DNA from 3 places in the Kitasatospora sp. NPDC004745 genome. Region 3 is predicted to be linked to each of the others. Evidence: riboswitches for the same ligand, from Rfam matches in the RefSeq annotation. Region 3 holds a riboswitch; each other region holds the start of a gene.
What was found. A riboswitch is a leader RNA that binds a small molecule or an ion and turns the genes downstream of it on or off. The one in region 3 is predicted to bind cyclic di-AMP.
Positions count from the first base shown of each region.

Region 1: it holds a riboswitch for cyclic di-AMP, as region 3 does, so the genes downstream of both, ACFYUY_RS06070 (NlpC/P60 family protein) here and ACFYUY_RS37320 (M23 family metallopeptidase) in region 3, are expected to answer to the same signal.
Region 2: it holds a riboswitch for cyclic di-AMP, as region 3 does, so the genes downstream of both, ACFYUY_RS03375 (transglycosylase family protein) here and ACFYUY_RS37320 (M23 family metallopeptidase) in region 3, are expected to answer to the same signal.

Region 1 is NZ_JBIALK010000002.1:543,723-548,083, forward strand. It holds gene ACFYUY_RS06060 (NYN domain-containing protein) at 1-193, shown strand, start outside; gene ACFYUY_RS06065 (NlpC/P60 family protein) at 392-1,429, shown strand; cyclic di-AMP (ydaO/yuaA leader) riboswitch at 1,776-1,929, shown strand; gene ACFYUY_RS06070 (NlpC/P60 family protein) at 1,940-3,082, shown strand; gene ACFYUY_RS06075 (NlpC/P60 family protein) at 3,311-4,357, shown strand.
Region 2 is NZ_JBIALK010000001.1:763,438-767,798, forward strand. It holds gene ACFYUY_RS03365 (LacI family DNA-binding transcriptional regulator) at 1-476, shown strand, start outside; gene ACFYUY_RS03370 (hypothetical protein) at 594-794, opposite strand; gene ACFYUY_RS03375 (transglycosylase family protein) at 1,091-2,377, opposite strand; cyclic di-AMP (ydaO/yuaA leader) riboswitch at 2,364-2,563, opposite strand; gene ACFYUY_RS03380 (hypothetical protein) at 2,960-3,901, opposite strand.
Region 3 is NZ_JBIALK010000039.1:39,919-44,279, forward strand. It holds gene ACFYUY_RS37305 (TetR/AcrR family transcriptional regulator) at 130-699, opposite strand; gene ACFYUY_RS37310 (alpha/beta fold hydrolase) at 820-1,647, opposite strand; gene ACFYUY_RS37315 (YiaA/YiaB family inner membrane protein) at 1,771-2,061, opposite strand; cyclic di-AMP (ydaO/yuaA leader) riboswitch at 2,307-2,465, shown strand; gene ACFYUY_RS37320 (M23 family metallopeptidase) at 2,478-3,311, shown strand; gene ACFYUY_RS37325 (hypothetical protein) at 3,456-4,328, opposite strand.

The sequences.
Region 1 (4,361 bases), on a different contig from region 3:
CGGGGTGCGGGTGCGGTTCAGCCGGACCGGCGAGACGGCGGACGAGCTGATCCGGCGTCTGGTGCGGGCCGAGCCGCAGGGCCGTCCGGTGGTGGTGGTGTCCACCGACCGCGAGGTGGCCGAGGGCGTGCGGAAGGCGGGCGCACGCCCGGTGGCGTCGGTGCTGCTGCTGAACCGCCTGGCGCGGCCCTGAACCCCGCCCGGGCGGGATGACGGCTGGTCAGCGACCGGTTCGGGGTGGTGTGGGGATCTCGTGAAGTCAGCGGGAGGGTGGAGTTCACGCCATCGGGGGAGTGGAAAATCCCTTGGATCTTCACTAGGGTCTGGCGTCAAACCTATTTTCCGGATTCTCACCTGATCGGGTGAGGCCGATGGAAGAAGGAGCCGGTCCTTGGCCTCCCACCGCCGTCCCAAGCAGCCGAGCCGCGCGCGGGTCTCCGTGCTCACCGCTGCTGCTGCGACCGCGGTCGCCCTCTCCGCCCAGGTGGCCGCGCACGCCGCGCCCCAGCCGAACAAGACGGACGTCAAGGCGCAGATCGACCAGCTCCAGCAGGAGCAGGAGCAGGCGGCCGAGAAGTACAACGGCGCCAAGGAGCGGTCCGACCAGCTCCGCAAGCAGGCCGACCAGCTGCAGGACCAGGTGGCCCGCAGCCAGGAGCAGATGACCCAGCTGCAGACGGGCCTGGCCGAGGTGGCGGGCGAGCAGTACCGCACCGGCGGCATCGACCCGTCCGTCCAGCTGATGCTCTCCTCCGACCCGTCCGGGTACCTGGACAAGGCCTCCAGCGTCCAGCAGGCCAGCACCAGCCAGGCCGAGGCGCTCAAGGGGCTGCTGGACCAGCAGCGCCGGCTGGACCAGGAGAAGGCCGAGGCCGCCGCCGTGCTGGCCTCGCTGGACTCCACGACCAAGGACCTGAACCAGGCCAAGTCGGACGTCAACCAGAAGCTCAAGGCCGCCCAGGACCTGCTGAACTCGCTCAGCGCCTCCGAGCGGGCCGCGCTGCGCGCCCAGCAGGCGCAGGACGACCGGGCCTCGCGCGGCGCGGACCGGGTCGACCTCAGCAGCCTGCCGCCCGCGAGCGGGTACGCGGCCGTGGCCGTCGCCAAGGCGATGAGCAAGCAGGGTTCGCCGTACGTCTGGGGCGCCACCGGCTCGACCACCTTCGACTGCTCGGGCCTGATGGTCTGGTCGTACGCCCAGGCCGGCGTCTCGCTGCCGCGCACCTCGCAGGAGCAGGGCAACGTCGGCACCCGGGTGCCCTCGCTGGACCAGGCCCAGCCGGGCGACCTGGTGATCTACGGCAGCGACCGGCACCACGTCGGGATGTACATCGGCAACGGCATGGTGGTGCACGCCCCGCACACCGGTGACGTGGTGAAGGTGATGAAGGCCGACGCGATGCCGATCAACACCATCCGCCGGGTCTGACGGCGGGACAGCCACCGCGGGGCCGTCGCCGGCCCTGTGATCCCCGCCACTCCCGACCGGGGGTGGCGTTCGGATTTCTGCGCGCCCCGGGTTCCTGAACGGCCTTGCGGTGAAAGCCGATCAGCTTTGCGTGCGGTGGTGATCACCATCGGTCATATTCACAAATGAACTTGGGTCTTCTTCCATCTTTTTTCTGACAAGGATTTGAACGGATCACGGTTCAGTTACTAGGGTCGTGCCTCGAACCACCGCACTGTCGATCGCCCAGCCAGGGTGGCGGCGGTGGTTTCCGTCGAGTTCGCGAAGCAGCGGGGCAGGCCGAAGGGTCGCCCGGCGGGGAGCCCAGTGGTCGGGGGCGCTGTGGAGCGGAGCCGGGGAACCACGTTCCTCCGGGGTGAATCGGCGTCAGGTCGGCCGGTGGAACGGCCGTGAGGCGCCGTAGGGCCCGCTTCCGGCCCGAACCCGTCAGCTCACCCGGTAGGCGGACGTAGGAAGAAGGAGCCCGCCTTCGTGGCGTCCCATCGTCGTCCCAAGCCCGCCGGCCGCGCCCGGGTGTCGATCCTGACCGGTGTCGCCGCCGCGGCGGTCGCGCTGTCCGCGCAGTCCGGCGCCCACGCCGACCCGCAGCCGACCAAGGACCAGGTCAAGGAGCAGGTCGACCAGCTCAACGAGCAGGCCGAGGTCGCCACCGAGAAGCTCAACGCCGCCCAGGAGAAGCAGCAGGAGCTGCAGAAGCAGGTCACCGGCCTGCAGGACCAGGTGGCGCGGCAGCAGGCGCAGGTGACCGACCTGCAGGGCGGCCTGGCCGAGATCGCCGGCGAGCAGTACCGCAACGGCGGCATATCCCAGACCGTCCAGCTGATGTTCTCCGCGAGCCCGGACAACTTCCTCAACCAGGCCGGCACGCTGAACCAGGCCGGTGACACCCAGAAGGGGCAGCTGAAGCAGCTCCAGGACGAGCAGCGCAAGCTCGACCAGGTGCGCACCGAGGCCCAGGGCAAGCTCGCCGAGATGGAGACCACCACTCAGCAGCTGAAGGCCGCCAAGGACGAGGTCCAGGGCAAGCTCAAGGCCGCGCAGGACCTCCTCAACACGCTGACCGAGCAGGAGCGTCAGGCGCTCCGCGCGGCCGAGGAGAAGGCCGCCGCCGAGGCCAAGGCCAAGGCCGACGCCGCCGCGAAGGCCGCCCAGCAGCAGGCCGCGCAGCAGGCCGCCGACCGCTCCTCGCGGGACAGCAACCGCACCGACCTGAGCGCCCCGACCACCTCGGCGCCCGCCCCCAAGCCGGTCGCCGCCGGCAGCTCCCGCGGTGCCGCGGCGCTGTCCATCGCCGCCACCAAGGTCGGCTCGCCGTACGTCTACGGCGCCACCGGCCCCAGCTCGTTCGACTGCTCGGGCCTGATGGTCTGGGCGTTCAACCAGGCCGGCGTGTCGCTCCCGCGGACCTCGCAGGAGCAGGCCGGTGCCGGCACCCGGATCGGCAGCGACCTCTCCCAGGCGCAGCCCGGCGACCTGCTCATCTTCTACAGCGACGCCCACCACGTGGGGATCTACGCCGGCAACGGCCAGGTGCTGCACGCGCCCAAGCCGGGTGCGTCGGTGCGCTACGAGGCGGTCTCCAACATGCCGCTGGCCTCCATCGTGCGGGTCTGATCCCCACTCCGGAGCACCCGGGCCCGGCCCTCCGTCACGGAGGGCCGGGCCTGCGGCTTTTCCATCGGGCACGGACGGATGTCCGATTGGTGGTCGAATATTCGGGTCCGGAGGGGTTTGGACTCGCTTGCCCGGACTCGCTAACGTCTGCCACCGGACTCCCGCTTCCAGGACCGCCCACCGGGTGCGGCGGCGGGGCCGTGCCGCAGGACTGGAGCCGCCGCCGCCATGCCCGTGCACCGCCGTTCCCAACTGCTCGCCCGTGCGCTGGTGCTGACCGCGGCCGCCACCACCGCCCTGGGCGTCACGACCGGCGGCAGTGCCCAGGCCGCCCCCGGGGCGCCCGAGCCGCCCAGCCGCAAGGACGTCAAGGCGCAGGTCGAACAGCTCTACGACGAGGCCGAGCAGGCGTCCGAGCGGTACAACGCCGCGCTGGAGGCCCAGCAGCGCCTCCAGGGCGAGACGACCGTCCTCCAGGGCGAGATCGCCGTCGGCCAGGAACAGCTCAACCAGCTGCGCGGCGACCTGGCGAGCGTGGCCGGCGCCGAGTACCGCGGCGGCGGCCTGGCGCAGACCGTCCAGCTGATGCTCTCCACCGACCCCGAGGGCTACCTGACCCGGGCCCGCACCCTGGACCAGGCCGCCGAGCGGCAGCAGGAGACCCTGCACGAGCTGGTCACCCGCCAGCGCCGGCTCGACCAGCGCCGCACCGAGACCTCCGGCAAGCTCGCCGAACTGGAACAGGCCCGCCGCTCGCTCGCCGAGGGCAAGCAGCAGGTCCAGCAGCGGCTCGCCAAGGCGCAGCGGCTGCTCAACAGCCTGGGCGCCGCCGAGCGCGCCCGGCTGGCCGCCCAGGACGCCAGGGACGCCGAGCAGCGGGCCACCCGTGGCACCGACCGGCTGGACCTCGGCAGCGCCCCGCCCGCCTCCGAGCGCGGGGCGGCCGCACTGGCCGCCGCGGTGCGGATGATCGGCTCGCCCTACGTCTACGGCTCCACCGGGCCGCGCGCCTTCGACTGCTCCGGTCTGATGTACTACAGCTGGCGGCAGGCCGGAGTGACCCTGCCGCGAACCTCGCAGGCCCAGGCGTACGCCGGCCAGCGGGTCAGCCTCTCCGAAGCGCGGCCGGGAGACCTGGTGATCTTCTACCGGGACATGCACCACGTCGGGATGTACGCCGGCGGCGGGGTGATCGTGCACGCCCCGTACCCGGGCGCCAAGGTCCGCTACGAGAGCGTCAACGCGATGCCGGTCGCCGGGGTGGTCCGGCTCTGAGCCC
Region 2 (4,361 bases), on a different contig from region 3:
GGATCGGGTTGGCCGTGGGGCAGCGCCGGTACGTGCCGGTGCTGCGCAAGATCGAGGGCTTCACGGCGGCGATGCGCGAGGTGCTCGGGCGCAGCGCGGAGGAGGCCGAGGACCTCGTCCACCACACCCTGTTCAGCGTCGAGGGCGGGCACGCGGCCGCCGGGGCGCTGCTCGACAAGGGCTGCACGGCGATCGTGTGCGGCAGCGACATGATGGCCCTCGGGGCGATCCGGGCGGTGCGCCAGCGCGGGCTGTCGGTGCCGCAGGACGTGTCGGTGGTCGGCTTCGACGACTCGCCGCTGATCGCCTTCACCGAGCCGCCGTTGACGACGATCCGCCAGCCGGTCGAGGCGATGGCCACGGCGGCGGTGGACGCGCTGCTGGAGGAGGTCGGCGGCAACGCGGCCCAGCGGGGGGAGTTCATGTTCCAGCCGGAGCTGGTCATGCGGGGCTCGACGGGGGCCTGCGCGCGCTGAGCGACGGGCCGTGGACGGCCGACGGGCCCCGGGGAGCGACCGCTCCCCGGGGCCCGTTTCGCATGGGTGCCGTGTGCCGTGTGCGGGGGTGGCGCGGACGGCGGCGGGTGGGGCGGGTCAGCCCTGCTGGTCGGTGGGGCGGCTGCGGGTGAGCCGCCGGTCGTCGGCGGGGTCGCCGGTCCGGGTCCCGGTGCGGCGGCCGCGGGCCAGGTAGTCCCGCAGGACCAGTTCGACGGCGTCCTGCGGGTTCTTGGTGCCGGAGAGTAGCATCGCGTCGATCGCGAGGTTGGCGTCGAGTGTGACGGTGACCTGGGCCATGGTGGCTCCTCCTCGGGTGCAGAGCAGCAGCATGCCCGGTGTGGCCGGCTTTGACCATGACCTTCGGCCGGCGGAGGGCGGGTACGCCGGAACCCCCGGGGGAGAGCGATCGGGCTCTCCCCCGGGGGTTCCGTGCGGCGGGCGACGGGGGCGGGTGACAGATGACAGGTTTCAGATGATGAAATCTGTCGGCTGAAATCTGAAATCTGAAATCTGTCAGCTGTTCGCCGTCAGCCGTCAGCCGTCAGCCGTCAGCCGTCGGCTGTGCCGTGCCGCCCGTGGCCCGCCGGTGTGCCTCAGACCCGGCCGGCGAAGTCCGGGGCCCAGTTGGCGACGGTCTGCTCGCGCACGCCCGAGCTCGGGTTGGCGGCCTCGACGTACTTGCCGCCGCCGACGTAGATCGCGACGTGGTAGACGCCGGAGTCCTGGCCGTTGTTGGACCAGAACAGCAGGTCGCCCGGCTGCAGGTTGTCCAGCGAGACGTGGGTGCTGGCGGCGGCCTGGTCCGCGGCCACGCGCGGGATGGAGACGCCCGCGGCGCGCAGCGCGGCCTGGGTCAGGCCGGAGCAGTCCCAGCCGCCGTTGCCGGTGCCGCCGTAGACGTAGGCCTGGCCGACCTTCGACTCGGCGAAGGAGACCGCGGCGGCCATGCTGCCGGTGGCGGCCTGGGCCGGGGCCTGGGCGGCCGGGGCCTGGGTCTGCGCGGCCGGCTTGGCGTTCACGGCACCGCCGTCGGTGGTCTGGCCGGACTTCTTCGAACGGTCGAACCAGCTGAAGTCCGAGCCGGACTTGGTCGCGGTGGCCGCCTGCCGGCCCTGGCCGGCGTCCTTGAAGGACAGGTGCTGGCCCGGGTAGATGGTGTTCGGGCCGTCGGTCAGGGTGCCGCGGTTGAGCTCGTAGAGCCGCTGCCAGCCGCCGTCGATGTTGTGCTTGTCGGCGATGGAGGACAGCCAGTCGCCGGCCACGACGGTGTAGTCGTCGCTCTCGGCCTGGGCGCCGCCCTGGGCCTGCTCCTGGTGCTTCTGGGTCCAGGTGCTCTTGGCGGAGTCGCCGGAGGTCTGCTCCTGGGCCGGCGCGGCCGGCTTGGCGGCCGGGGCGGGGGTCTGCGCGGGCTTGGCGGCCGGGGCGGGCTTGGCGGCCGTCGCACCGGCGGTGGAGCCCGCGGAGGTGTCGACGGCGGCCGGGGCGCCGCCCTTGGTCAGGCCGGCCTGGACCGAGCAGACCGGCCAGGCGCCGGGGCCCTGCGAGGCGAGGACCTTCTCGGCGACGGCGATCTGCTGGTCCTTGGTGGCCAGGTTCGCCTGCGGGGCGTACGCGGTGCCGCCGAAGGCGGCCCAGGTGCTGGAGGTGAACTGCAGGCCGCCGTAGAAGCCGTTGCCGGTGTTGATGCTCCAGTTGCCGCTGCTCTCGCACTGGGCGACCTTGTCCCAGGTCGCGACGGAGGCGGCGGAGGCGGTGCCGGTGGTGAGGCAGGGGATCGTGAGGCCGACGCCCGCGACGCCGATGGCGGCGATGACGCGGCGGGTGCGGCTGGACAGACGGGTGCCGTTGGTGGGCAGCATGAAGACGTGGTCCTCTCCCACGCCTGCGAGGTGAGCTGTCGGATTCGGGCTGGAGTTGCCCGGCCGCGCTGTGGACGCGGCTTCACCCCTAGCCCTGAACCGTTCCTGGGAACGGTCCGGGGCGACTTACCTGTGGGTCCCCCGCTCCTGCCGTGGTGCGTTTTCGCGCTTCCAGGGCACCCGACGGCAGGACTCGGCGTTGCGGATGAACTGGGTCCGTGTGGTCACGAACGGGGAGCACGTTAAGCAGACTTAAGTTCAAACCGCAAACACTGTGATGCACATCACGGTTTGGCGAGAATGATCGTTTCCGCTGTCCGTCATGATCCGAAATGATCGTTTTCCCGCAACGGCGCTACGGGTGCGCACAACTGGCCGCGCCTCAGGAAACGGCTGACGACGCGTCGGGGTGTGATCGGGTGCGTCCGCGATGCGGGAGGCGCGGCCGATTCCCGGCCGCCGGCCCGCGCCCCGGGCAGAACCGATCAAACATCAACAGAACGGACATCGCGCCTATTCACGCCTTAACTCCCGTACGGGGCAAGCCGGAAGGGCCCGGAACGAAGCCGTTCCGGGCCCTTCGGTGCGCGTGGTGTCCCGCTACTACTCCTCGGGCCCCCCGGCGGCGGCGTGGGCGCCGTGGGTGCCCTCAGCGGCCTCCGCGGCGGCCTCCGCCTCGGCCTGGGCCAGCTCCTCCGGGGAGGGCGCCGGCAGCGCGGCCAGGTAGGTCGAGGCGATCAGCTGGCCGACCGTCGGGTAGGCGCCCAGCGGAGCGGCGGACGGGCAGCCCGTCTCCTCGGCGGCCGTCGCGAGCAGCTCGGAGTCGGCCTCCGGGCCGATCACCAGCGGGGCCAGCGCGGGGCGCAGGGAGCCGGTCTCCTTGAGGTGGTTGACGGCCGCGGCCACCGAGCCGGGCACGTCGAGCGCGGCGGGGATGACCGGGACGGCCAGCCGGGCCGCCAGCAGTACGCCGGTGATGCCGGCCGCCGCGGCGGCCTCCTCGCCGCCGACGGTGGTCAGGACCACGCCGTCCGCGGCGGTCGCGATGGCGAACAGCCTGGCCCGGTCGGCGCGGGCCAGCCCGGCCTCGGACAGGCGCACGTGGACGGCCTCGGCGAGCAGCGGGTGCGGGCCGAGCACGTCGGTGACGGACGCGCCGTACTCCGCTGCGAGGGCGTGGAGTTCGGTCAGGAAGCCGTGCGGGCCGGGGACCAGCGGGACCACGACGGGCGCCGGCAGGCCGGCCTCGGCGGCCATGGCCAGGAGCTCGGCGACGGTGCGGTCCTCGCTGTCGTCGGCCTCGGTGTTCCCACCGGGGAGGTAGCCGACCGCGGTGCGGACGCCGGCCTGCTCGCTGCGGACGATCGACAGCAGTTCCTCGACGACCGAGCGGGACTCGGGCCCTGCGGTCGCGGGCACGGCCAGCACCAGGGCCGGGGCGCCGGTCGGAATCTCGGGGCGCTCGGGACGGCGGTGGCGCCCCCGCGCACGGGAGCCTGGAGTGCGGACGGGCAGTGGCGCGCCCGGGATGGCTGCGGTGCTCATGCCGGAGATCGTAGGACATCGGCCGGTCGGGCCTGCAGTCGGCTGCCGTTCGGGTTCCGCGCGGCCGCGGTGCGCGCGCGGTGCGCGACGTGTGCCGATCCGGGCGGATCCACAGCAATGCGGACATATCTCACCCAACCCCCGGAAGGGCTCCGGTGGTTGCCGTGACGTCCCGGACGGGGCTGCGCGTTGCACGTGCGGTGCGTGAGATGTCTCACAGCACGGAGGTGCTGTCCGATGCGTCTGACGGAGGGTCACAGGAGTGCGACTCCCGGCATTCGAAGATCAACATTCAGCGGGGGTCCGCTCACGGCCGGTTATCGGGACTTCGTCGATTCAGTCGGCTATGTCCGTTTACGTACCGTCAGGAAAAGGGTCCGTGAAGAGTTCGGGGCCGCCGGTGAAAAGCATCGTGCACCTGCAACGTCCCGTGCTGATGCACGTGCACTGCAGCTATCAT
Region 3 (4,361 bases):
TAATTCTTAATACCTTATTTCTCAAGTGGGTGCTGAAGCGGGTGAACGGCGCCCCCGCAGCCCCACCGGCGCCGGTGCTCCCGCCCTCCCCGCCGCGGGCCCGGGCCGGTCGGCGCCCCGGCGGCGGGCTCAGGCCGAGGGCCAGGAGCGCAGGCCGGTGGTGAGGGTGCTGATCAGCCGGTCGTGGGTGGTGGTGAGGTCCTCGGCGAGCTGGAAGGCGCCGGCGATGGAGAGCGAGGCGAAGCCGTGGGCGACGGAGCGGACGGTGCGCGCCGCGTGGATCACCTCCGGGCCGTCGAGGCCGTACTCCCGGAGGACGGCGATGATCACGCCCACCAGCCGGGCCGCCGCGCGGGAGAGGTCGTCGTCGGGCTGCGGGGCCTGGGGCAGCGCGGCGTAGCGGTGCGGGTGCTCGGCGGCGTACGCGTGGTAGGCGCGCAGGACGGCGGCGACGGCGTCGTCCCCGCTGCGGCCGACGGCGGCCTCGGCCAGCCGGTCCGCGAGCTCCTCGGTGACCCGGACGGCGAGCAGCCGGCGCAGCTCGGCGAGCCCGCCGCTGACGTGCTTGTAGAGCGAGGGGGTGGCGACCCCGGCCCGGGCCGCGACGGCGGCCAGGGTGAGGGCTTCGGGGCCCTGTTCGTCGATGAGGGCGAGGGCGTGGCCGACGACCTGGTCGGGGGTCAGTCCTACTCGGGGCATGGTGCGGTCTCTCCGTGGACGGGCGGACGGGCGGGCGGGCGGTGCGGACGACCGGGGCGGGCCCGGGCGCGGCGGGGCGGACCGGGCTCGGGCGAGCGGGCCCGCGGCCGGGGCCGGGCGTCAGGCGAGCTCGGCGAGGAAGGGCAGCAGGGCGCCGGCGGTGGCCTCCGGGGCGTCGGCCATCGGGTAGTGGCCGGATCCCTCGATCATGACCTTCCGGGCGCCGAGCGCCGCGGTCTGCCGGTCGGCGACGGCCTCCGGGTCGGGGAAGTCGGGGTCCTTGCCGCCCATGACGACGAGCGCGGGGCAGCGGACGGCGGCGGTCCAGCCGATCGGCGCGGAGTCGCCGGAGACGTGTCCGCGGGTGGCCGTCCGGCGGCCCGGGGTGCGCATGGCGGCGACGAGTCCGTCGACGTAGGCGTCGAAGTCGGCGGGCCTGGCACCGGGGAAGGCGAGCTTGCGGTGGTAGAAGCCCCAGAAGGCCGGCCAGTGGACGATCAGGGCGCCCATCGCGCGGACGACGCCGCGCATGAGGGCGTTGGCCGGGGGGTTCTCGACGAAGGCGTCGATCAGGGCGATCCCGGCGACCCGCTGCGGGGCGTCACCGGCGACCTTGACGACGGTCGCGCCGGTGTAGGAGTTGCCGACGAGCACGGCGCGTTCGATGCCGAGGTGGTTCAGCAGGGCCAGGACGTCGGTGGCGATGGCGGCGGGGGAGTAGTCGTCCCAGACGATCGAGGACTCGCCGAAGCCGCGCAGGTCCATGGTGATGACGCGGTGGCCGGCGGCGGTCAGCAGCGGGTGCAGGTGCCGGTAGGCGGCGCGGGTGTCGAGCATCCCGGGGAGCAGGACGACGGGGGCGCCGTCGCCCTGCCGGGTGTCGTCGTAGGCGAGGCGCCCGCCGGGGACGTCGAGGTACTGGGTGCTGGTGGCGCTGGTGGCGTTCATGGTGGGCCTCCTGGGACCGCCGCTGCGGGTCGTCGGCGTCTGCCGATAGCCATAAAGCTAAGGCTAATAGCCTTAGCCGTCAAGCCCTCGGCGCCGTCCGCCCCGGGGTCGCCCGGTGCCCGCTCAGACCCCGTCGACCTTGAACGGGTCGTGCTCGCTGAGCAGCTTCTCCAGCCGGGCCTGGTCCACCCGGGTGACGATCTCGTTGGTCTCCTGCCGGTCCCGGACCACCTTGGCGAGCGTGAAGGACGAGGTGACGGTGTAGAGGAGCCCGATCGCCAGGAAGGCGCGGGTCCAGCCGCCGACCGGCAGGTAGGCGATCCCGACGGCGAGGGCTCCGCCGGACAGCGCGAAGGAGAGCACGGCCTGGATGTAGTACGCGGCCGTGGTGCGGGACTGCATCGGTGCGTTCATGGCGTCAGGATGCGGCGGGGTGATCGGTCCGCACATGAGTAGGCGTACTCAGATGGGGGGTCGTTCGCTGACGTTCGATCACGTCGAGCGGCTCAATGCCGGTCAACGGGGACAAAACCCGCCATCACCTACCAGAGCGCCCTGGTCATCTCCGGTCGTCCCGGGCGGACGGCTTGGAATCGGGGCGCCCTAGGATTAACGTTTGATAACGCAGCGCGGTCGTCAACGCCGTACCCAGACGGCACCGTGCGCCGTCGCCTAATCCCGCCGGCCGGCCTCCGGGCAGGCCAGGGAGCCGGGGAACCACGTTCCTTGGGGTGAATCGGCGGGGCCCAGGCCCGGCCGTAGGAGACCTTCCTGCTCCGAACCCGTCAGCTAACCCGGTAGGCGCGAAGGAAGGAAAGGAGCGCGCCTCCGTGGCGTCGACGCACACCCCGGCACACCCGGCCGGCCCCGCAGCCGGTACCCGGCTCCTCGACCACCCCGGCATGGTCGACCTGGAGCACCCCGCCCCGGAAGCCGACGCCAACCGGCACCGGATGCCGCGTCAGACCCGCGGAGCCTCCCCGCTGCTCGGCGTCACCGCCGTCGCGGCCACCCTGGGCGCCACCGGCTTCGCCTCCGCCACCCCGGCCGCCGCGCCCGCCGTCGAGGCCCCCGACGAGACCCCGGTCGCCCTCTCCGCCGACCCCGGGCTCGCGCTCGCCGCCCGGATCCAGCAGCAGGCCGACAGCCAGCGCACCGCCGCCGAGGAGGGCGCCCGCGTCCAGGCCGCCAAGGAGGCCGAGGCCAAGGCCGCCGCCAAGGAGGCCGAGGCCAAGCGGGCCGCCGAGGAGGCCGAGCGGGCCAAGGCCGCCGCCCTCACCCTGCCGGTGAAGGACTACAACCTCTCCGCCCACTACGGCCAGAGCGCCCGCTACTGGGCCCACCTGCACACCGGTCTGGACTTCGCCGCCGACACCGGGACCCCGGTCTTCGCGGTCGGCCAGGGCACCATCACCTCGGCCGGCTGGTCCGGTTCGTACGGCTACCGGATCGTCGAGACCCTGCCCGACGGCACCGAGATCTGGTACTGCCACCTCTCCTCGATCATCAAGGGCTCCGGCAAGGTCACCTCCGGCCAGCAGATCGGCAAGGTCGGCGCCACCGGCAACGTCACCGGCCCCCACCTGCACCTGGAGGTCCGCCCCGGCGGCGGCGCCCCGGTCGACCCGGAGACCTGGCTGGAGCAGCGCGGCCTCACCCCCTGAGCCGGCGCCCCCGCCGGCACCCACCGGCACCCACCGGCCCCCGCCGGCCCCCGCCGACCGCGGCGGGCCGCGGCGGACCCGAACGGACCGGAGCCCCGGCCGCACGCGTGCGGCCGGGGCTCCGGCACGTCGCCCCGCGGGCGGCTACTCCTGCGGCAGCCCCGCCAGGTAGGCGTCGATCTCCTCCTGCCCCGGCTCCGGTGCGAGGTCCGGGAACTCCTCCAGCAGCAGCCGCGCCAGCCCCGGGACGGTCCACTCGCCGCACAGGTCGAGCGCGGCCTGCGCCGCAGCCTCCTCGAACTCCCCGAAGCCCCCGGACAGTTCGTCCGGCATCGGCCGGCCCGCGGCGGTCAGCTCCGCCAGGTTGCGGTAGCTGCGCCGCATCAGCCCCTGCTCCAGCAGCCGGCGCGCGCCGTCCGTCGCCATGCCGACCGAAAGCACCCGGGCCGGCCCCCAGCCCTGCTCGTCCAGCTCGTCCAGCCAGCCGGTCGGGACCAGCGCGGCGATCGCCGCCAGCCGCTCCTCCTCCGCCAGCTCCCGGAAGCCGTCCAGCCAGGCCCGCACCGCCGCCGGGTCCGCGACGTCCACCTCGTACGCGTGCAGCAGCAGCGCGTACAGCCGGGGCCAGGTCACCAGGTCGGCCCGGCGCAGCAGCCCGGCCGCGACCTCGCCCTGCCACTCGGCCTCGGCGTGCAGCCGCTCCTGCCGCTTGGCGTTCAGCCGCCGGGCCGCCCGCTGGTGGTCCACCAGCAGCTCGACCGAGGCGCCGTACGCCAGCGGGTCCGTCTCCGGCCCGGGCTGGACGTAGAGGTGGAGACGCTCGTAGAGCAGGTGCTCCACCGCGTTCGAGGTCAGCTCGGGCCAGCCGTCGTGCATCCTGCCCCCGCCCAGCTCCAGCAGGGCCAGGACGGCTCGCAGCGGCCCCTCGGCCACCGGGGCGCGGCCCTCCGCCGCCGCCCAGGCGAGCAGGTCGGCGGCCCTGGTGCGCGGGGCGAGCCGCAGGTCTTCGTCGTTCATAGCCCGAACGGTAACCGCTGGCCGGGGGTAGGG